DNA from 2 places in the Pantoea sp. YU22 genome. Region 2 is predicted to be linked to the other one. Evidence: predicted binding sites of a transcription regulator. Region 2 holds the regulator's gene; the other holds the start of a gene.
The links. Region 2 encodes PurR, which represses purine synthesis genes. Its sites were predicted from a motif close to CANGCAAACGTTTGCNTG; they were not measured.
Positions count from the first base shown of each region.

Region 1: a site for PurR is predicted at 1,958-1,975, ahead of glyA (serine hydroxymethyltransferase). Genes of this name have one in related genera too.

Region 1 is NZ_RYDU01000005.1:177,639-181,301, forward strand. Features, by position in the region: gene EKL29_RS10155 (3-phenylpropionate MFS transporter) at 1-476, opposite strand, end outside; gene glyA (serine hydroxymethyltransferase) at 593-1,846, opposite strand; gene hmpA (NO-inducible flavohemoprotein) at 2,178-3,362, shown strand; gene glnB (nitrogen regulatory protein P-II) at 3,570-3,663, opposite strand, start outside.
Region 2 is NZ_RYDU01000001.1:629,907-633,569, reverse strand. Features, by position in the region: gene EKL29_RS03060 (C40 family peptidase) at 1-433, shown strand, start outside; gene EKL29_RS03055 (YnhF family membrane protein) at 483-572, opposite strand; gene purR (HTH-type transcriptional repressor PurR) at 858-1,883, shown strand; gene punR (DNA-binding transcriptional activator PunR) at 1,880-2,785, opposite strand; gene punC (purine nucleoside transporter PunC) at 2,908-3,663, shown strand, end outside.

The DNA of each region.
Region 1 (3,663 bases), on a different contig from region 2:
ATCGCCTGCGATGACCAGTGGTTGACCAGCAGTCCGGTAAGCGCCGAACTGATAACGAACGCCAGCGATCCCCACAGCCGCACCGGGCCATATTTCAGTCCGATCTGCTGGGTCCAGGTGGCGGCCAGCGCATCGCTGAGCGGCACCAGCGGCGAAAAGAAGAGATTAAAGCCCACTATAACGAAGAGTAGCCACAGCCACTGCTGCCCTATCCAGTATCCGGCGGCGAACAAACAGGTCAGCAGCGCCAGCAACCGCAGCGCGGTGATCAGCTGCGCTGGATGCTTCACCTGCGAAGCGATCAGCAGGCTGCCCACAAAGCGCGCCACCATGCCGCAACCGAGCAGCAGGCCGATCTTCTCCGCATCGAGGCCGGTGCCCTTTAGCCAGACGCCCCAAAAAGGCAGATAGATACCGTAGCAAAAAAAGTAAGTGAAATAGCCGAGACCGAGCCATTTTGACGAGCCGATCGCCATTCTGCCTCCCGCAGTGAAGGGTCCATAGAAAATGATTGCGCGTTACTCTAGCCTAAAAACGGCAATAAAAAAGGATGGCCGAAGCCATCCTTAATCGCGGTCACACAAGCTCAGGCTTATGCGTAAACCGGCAGACGAGCGCAGACTTCCAGCACTTTCTGTTTGGTGCGTTCGATAGTCGCTTCATCGTTGATGTTGTCGAGCACGTCGGCAATCCAGCCCGCCAGCTCGCGAACTTCCGCTTCTTTAAAGCCGCGGCGAGTCACAGCAGGGGTACCGATACGCACGCCAGAGGTAACGAACGGGCTTTTCGGATCGTTTGGCACGCTGTTTTTGTTAACGGTGATGTTGGCGCGGCCCAGCGCGGCGTCCGCCTCTTTACCGGTCAGGTTTTTGCTGACCAGATCGATCAGGAACAGGTGGTTATGGGTGCCGCCTGAAACGATGTTATAGCCGCGCTCGATCAGCACTTCCACCATCGCTTTGGCGTTTTTAGCAACCTGCTGCTGATACGCTTTAAACTCCGGCTCCATCGCCTCTTTAAACGCCACCGCTTTACCGGCGATAACGTGCATCAGCGGACCGCCCTGCCCGCCCGGGAAGACGGCAGAGTTGAGTTTCTTGTAGAGCTCTTCGTCGCCGCCTTTCGCCAGGATCAGGCCGCCGCGCGGACCCGCCAGGGTTTTATGGGTGGTAGAGGTGACGATATGCGCGTGCGGAACCGGGTTCGGATAGACGTCAGCAGCGATCAGACCGGCCACGTGCGCCATATCGACGAACAGGTAAGCACCGACGCTGTCAGCGATTTCACGCATTTTCGCCCAGTCGCAGACGCCGGAGTAGGCAGAAAAGCCGCCAACGATCATTTTCGGCTGATGGGTTTTTGCCAGCTCTGCCAGCTCGTCGTAGTCGATTTTGCCGCTCTCATCGATGCCGTAAGGCACGACGTTATAGAGTTTGCCAGAGAGGTTTACCGGCGAACCGTGAGTCAGGTGACCGCCATGCGCCAGGTTCATGCCCAGAATGGTATCGCCCGGCTTCAGCAGTGCGGTATAAACAGCAAAGTTAGCCTGAGAGCCAGAGTGCGGCTGCACGTTAGCGTAATCGGCGCCGAACAGCGCTTTAGCGCGATCGATGGCCAGTTGTTCAACGATGTCGACATATTCACAACCGCCGTAGTAGCGTTTCCCCGGATACCCTTCCGCGTACTTGTTGGTGAGCTGCGAACCTTGCGCCTGCATTACACGTGGGCTGGTGTAGTTTTCAGAAGCAATCAGTTCAATGTGCTCTTCCTGACGCACTTTCTCTTGCTCCATCGCCTGCCACAATTCGGCATCATAATCGGCAATGTTCATTTCACGCTTTAACATCCGCATCTCCTGACTCAGCTAACTTTTAACGGCGGTTTAGGCTCCCTTAGGGAGCAAAGGCCAACAGTGTAAACCGTTTTGCCAGGTGACGGTAGCGCCAATTCCTGATTGTACGCAAACGATTGGCTTGGCGCTGGCAAAGGATTTTTACGCTTTCCTGTGCTACGGTGGCACCGCGATTTTTCCTCAGGTTGTGACGCAGGTTTTTGCAATTTGTACTTAAAGCTTGCCACCTTTATAGCCTGATTTTTTACCGGGTTATTTACAACTACCGAACCAGGATCATAACATGCATTTAAAATGCAACTTTAAAGCAGCCTGAGGAACCACCATGCTTGACGCACAAACCATTGCTACCGTGAAATCTACCCTTCCTGCTGTCGCCGCCGTTGGGCCAAAGCTCACCGCTCACTTTTACGACCGCATGCTGTCGCAGCATCCCGAACTGAAAAACGTGTTCAATATGAACAACCAGCGCAACGGCGATCAGCGCGAGGCGTTATTTAACGCCATCTGTGCCTACGGCGCGAATCTGGATAACCTGGCGGCGCTGCTGCCGGCGGTAGAAAAAATCGCGCAGAAGCATGCCAGCCTGACGATCAAGCCGGAACAGTACGCTATCGTCGGGGAGAACCTGCTGGCGACGATTAAAGAACTGCTGAATCCAGGCGATGAAGTGCTGGCGGCATGGGGTCGCGCTTATGGCGTGCTGGCGGATGTATTTATTAAGCGTGAAGAGGCGATTTACCAGGAAACCGAGCAGCAGGAAGGCGGCTGGCGCGGTACGCGCGCGTTCCGCATTAGCGCTATTGAGGAGCAAAGTTCGGTCATTAAAAGCTTTACTCTGACGCCGGTCGATGGCGGCGCAGTCGCAGCCTTTAAGCCGGGCCAGTATATTACTGTCCGTCTGCACCCCGCCAGTTTTGAGTTTCAGCAGAATCGCCAGTACTCGCTTACGCATACCAGCAATGGCAAAACCTACCGCATTGCGGTGAAACGCGACGCACAGGGCACCGTTTCCGGCTGGCTGCATGAAAACGCACAGCCAGGCGATGTGCTGGAGCTGACCGCGCCGCACGGCGACGTATTTATGGACGTGACGACCGACACGCCGGTGGCGCTAATTTCAGCGGGCGTCGGCGTAACCCCGACGCTGGCGATGCTGCATGCGCTGGCCGAACAGCAGCATGCCGCGCCGGTGACCTGGCTGCACGCGACGGAAAACGGTGCGCAGCACGCCTTTGCGGATGAAGTGGCCGAGACGGGCGCTCGCCTGCAAGATTTTGAGAAGCGCGTCTGGTATCGCGTGCCGGACGCCGCCGATGCGGGCCGGTTTGATGCTGAAGGTATGATGGATCTGGCCAGCGAAGCCGCGCGCCTGCAGGATCCGCGCACGCAGTTCTGGCTGTGCGGACCGGTAGGCTTTATGCAGTTTATCGCCGGTCAGCTACGCGATGCGGGCGTTGATGCCTCTCGCATTCACTATGAAGTGTTCGGCCCGCATAAAGGGCTGTAAGGCCACAGCAGGAACAGGCTACAGACGATATCTGAGCCTGCACGCGGGTGATATGGACCGAGGAGCAAAGCGTCCCGCGCCAGGGATGGCGCGGGCCGAGCTGCAGGGATGCCGTTTTGCGTCTTTGCGATCGGGGCATATCACCCGCGCTGACACCCAGCCAACAGACAAAGCCCGCAAGCAGGCTTTTATCTTTCACAGGCGAAATTAGATCGCCTCTTCATCCTCTTCGCCGGTACGGATACGCACCACGCGCGAGACGTCAAAGACAAAAATCTTACCGTCGCCGATTTTACCGGTC
Region 2 (3,663 bases):
AATGAGCAAGTCTCATCGCCTGCGTTACCAGAAAGCGCGCGAAACCGCGATGACCAAGCTGATGGGACAGCTGGGCAAACCCTATCAGTGGGGCGGCACCTCTCCGCATACCGGTTTCGACTGCAGCGGCCTGGTCTGGTACGCCTATAAGGATTTAGTGAAATTCAGAATTCCGCGCACCGCCAATGAAATGTACCACCTGCGCGACGCCGCGCCGGTGAAGCGCGAATCGCTGGAGAAAGGCGACCTGGTGTTTTTCCGTATTAACGGTCGCGGTACGGCCGATCACGTTGGCGTTTATCTCGGCAACGGCAAATTTATTCAGTCGCCGCGCACCGGAAAAGATATCCAGATCAGCGGTCTGTCGGAAGATTACTGGCAGCGTCACTACATCGGCGCGCGCCGAATGATGACGCCGAAAACCATACGCTAAGACAGAAAAGAAAAACCGGGGGCCTCCCCGGTTTTTTTATCGCTGCGTATCAGTGCATCACGGCGGTAAAGCTAAACGCTACGATCATCAGCAGCGCGGCACAGGTCGTCATCAGTGCCATTTTCAAATCAGTGCTCATCACTTTTCCTTATCCACACAATTAACAGGGTCTTAAGGGATTTTCCCATAGTTGCCGGTAAAAATCTCGTTTTATCCTGCAAGCCTTGTTAGAATCTCCGGCTTTGTTGCGCAACTGACGCAACACCGGTTCCGTTCGCACGCAACAGCCTCTGTTTTGTCCCGCCCAGTGAATATTTCACCGACAAAAACTGTAGCGAATTAACAGAAAAGTCTCTTAGCGGACGCAAACGTTTAACATTATGCTTATCAGCGAGTTATTGATGAGTTCTGGAGTCTCTTTTTAATGGCAACAATCAAAGATGTCGCGAAGCGCGCGGGTGTCTCCACCACCACCGTTTCTCACGTTATCAATAAAACGCGCTTCGTTGCGGAAGAGACGCGCAACGCCGTCTGGCAGGCGATTCAGGAGCTGCACTACTCGCCCAGCGCCGTGGCGCGAAGCCTGAAGGTAAATCACACCAAGACGCTGGGGTTGCTTGCCACTTCCAGCGAGGCGCCCTATTTTGCGGAAATTATCGAAGCGGTGGAGCACCACTGCTTTGAGCGCGGCTATACCCTGATTCTCGGCAACGCCCACAACGATCTGCAGAAGCAGCGCGCTTACCTGTCGATGATGGCGCAGAAGCGCGTCGATGGACTGCTGGTAATGTGTTCCGAGTACCCGGACGATCTGCTGAAGATGCTGGAAGAGAATCGCAATATCCCGATGGTCGTGATGGACTGGGGCGAATCGCGCGCAGACTTTACCGATACCGTGCTCGATAACGCCTTCCAGGGCGGCTATCTGGCGGGGCGCTACCTGATTGAACGCGGCCATCGCGACATCGGCGCCATACCGGGTCAGCTGGAGCGCAACACCGGCGGCGGCCGTCATGCAGGCTTTTTAAAAGCGCTTCAGGAAGCAGGCATCGCGGTGCGTTCCGAGTGGATTGTGCAGGGCGATTTTGAGCCAGAATCGGGCTATCAGGCGATGCAACAGATCCTGCAGCAGAAGCAGCGCCCAACGGCGATCTTCTGCGGCGGCGATATTATGGCGATGGGGGCGATCTGCGCCGCCGACGAGATGGGCCTGCGCGTGCCGCAGGATATTTCAGTGATCGGCTATGATAATGTGCGCAACGCGCGCTACTTCACGCCAGCCCTGACTACCGTCCATCAGCCTAAAGCCCAGCTGGGCGAGAAGGCGCTGGAGATGCTGCTGGATCGCATCACCAGCAAACGCGAAGAGTCGCAGACCATTGAAGTGCACCCGACGCTGATTGAACGTCGCTCGGTCGGTGACGGTCCCTTCCGCGACTACCGCCGTTAATCCTCGCTTAACCACTCCTGATTGAGCGTTTGCGCATCGCCGAGATAGCTGAGCAGCCAGCTCAGTGCCGGCGATGCGTGCGCTTCCGACCAGCTCACGCAGCAGGGGCTTTCCGGGAACGGCGCAGGCAGCGTCAGCTCCGCCAGATCCCCTCTGTCCAGCAACGGACGCGCCAGATGGCCCGGCATCATCGCCACGCATAATCCATCCAGTACGCACGCCAGCCCCGCCTGCCAGTCCGGCACCACCAGACGCCGTTGATTATCGAGCGTCCAGGTCATGCGGCGCGGCAGCGCACGCGAGGTATCTTCCAGCACCAGCGACGGCCAGGCGCGCAGCGCGTCGTCGTCGAGTCGCGGCTGTTGCGTAAGCGGATGCTGGCGCGCCACAACGCAGCGCCAGTTTAGCGCGCCCATATCGCGAAAAGAGAAGCGTCCACCGACCGGAATCGCCTGGGTCGCGCCGATCGCCACGTCTACGCGCCCGTCGGCCAGCGCATCCCAGACGCCGTTAAAAACTTCATAGCTGATGTGCAGCTCCATATCGGGGAAATGGCGATAGAAGTCCGTGACCAGCTGGCGGCTGCGCGACAGCTTCACGATGCGATCAACCGCTATGCTCAGCTGGCCGCGCCAGCCATTCGCCAGCTGCTGGCACTGCCTGCGGGTGGCGAGCATTTTTTTGATAACTTCGCGTCCTTCCCGTACGAAATGTTCTCCCGCGGCGGTCAGCGCCACGTCGCGGTGCTGCCGCTCGAAGAGCGGTACCGCCAGCCAGCTTTCCAGCTGACGCACCGTATAGCTGACGGCAGAAGGCACGCGATGCAGTTCCTTAGCGGCGGCGCTGAAGCTGCCGGTACGCGCGACGGCGTCCACCACCTCAAGCGCATATTCAGACCACATAATTATTCCCTTCAAAATATTTCACAGCATTCTGCAAATATTAACGTTTCACAGTGACGGGCGCACCCTTTTACACTTTGCCGCGTTCAACCTGCCTGACGAATATGAGAATGAGTAAAACCATGCTGTCATCAAAAGGATTTATGCCCTATCTCGCCCTGCTCAGCATGCTGGGTTTTCTGGCGACCGATATGTACCTTCCCGCTTTCGGCGCGATGCAGATTAGCTTCGCCACGTCGCCCGGCGTCATCAGCGCCAGTATGAGTCTCTTTCTGGCGGGCTTCGCCGTGGGTCAGCTTTTCTGGGGACCGCTTTCCGATCGCATCGGCCGCAAACCTGTCCTGCTGATGGGACTGGCACTTTTCGCGCTCGGCTGCGCCGGTATGCTGTGGGTAGAAAACGTGGCGCTTATGCTGGCGCTGCGCTTTTTGCAGGCGATCGGCGTGTGCGCGGCAGCGGTGAGCTGGCAGGCGCTGGTAGTAGATCGCTATCCCAGCGCCCGCGCCAACAAGGTATTCGCCACCATTATGCCGCTGGTTGCGCTTTCGCCTGCGCTTGCGCCGCTGCTCGGCGCCTGGCTAATCAGCCATTTTCACTGGCGTTCGATTTTTCTGGTGCTGACGCTGACCGCCATCGCGCTGATGCTGGTGACGCTACGCCTGCCCGCCAGCCGCCGCCCGACGGCGAAAGAGACCGCCGATCAGCCTGGCTTTTTCGCTCTGCTGCGCTCCGGGGTGTATAGCGGCAACGTCTTGATCTACGCCGCCTGCTCCGCCAGTTTTTTCGCCTGGCTCACCGGGTCGCCTTTTATCCTCGCCGACGCGGGCTTAACGCCGGCGGATATCGGTCTGAGCTATATTCCGCAAACTATCGCCTTT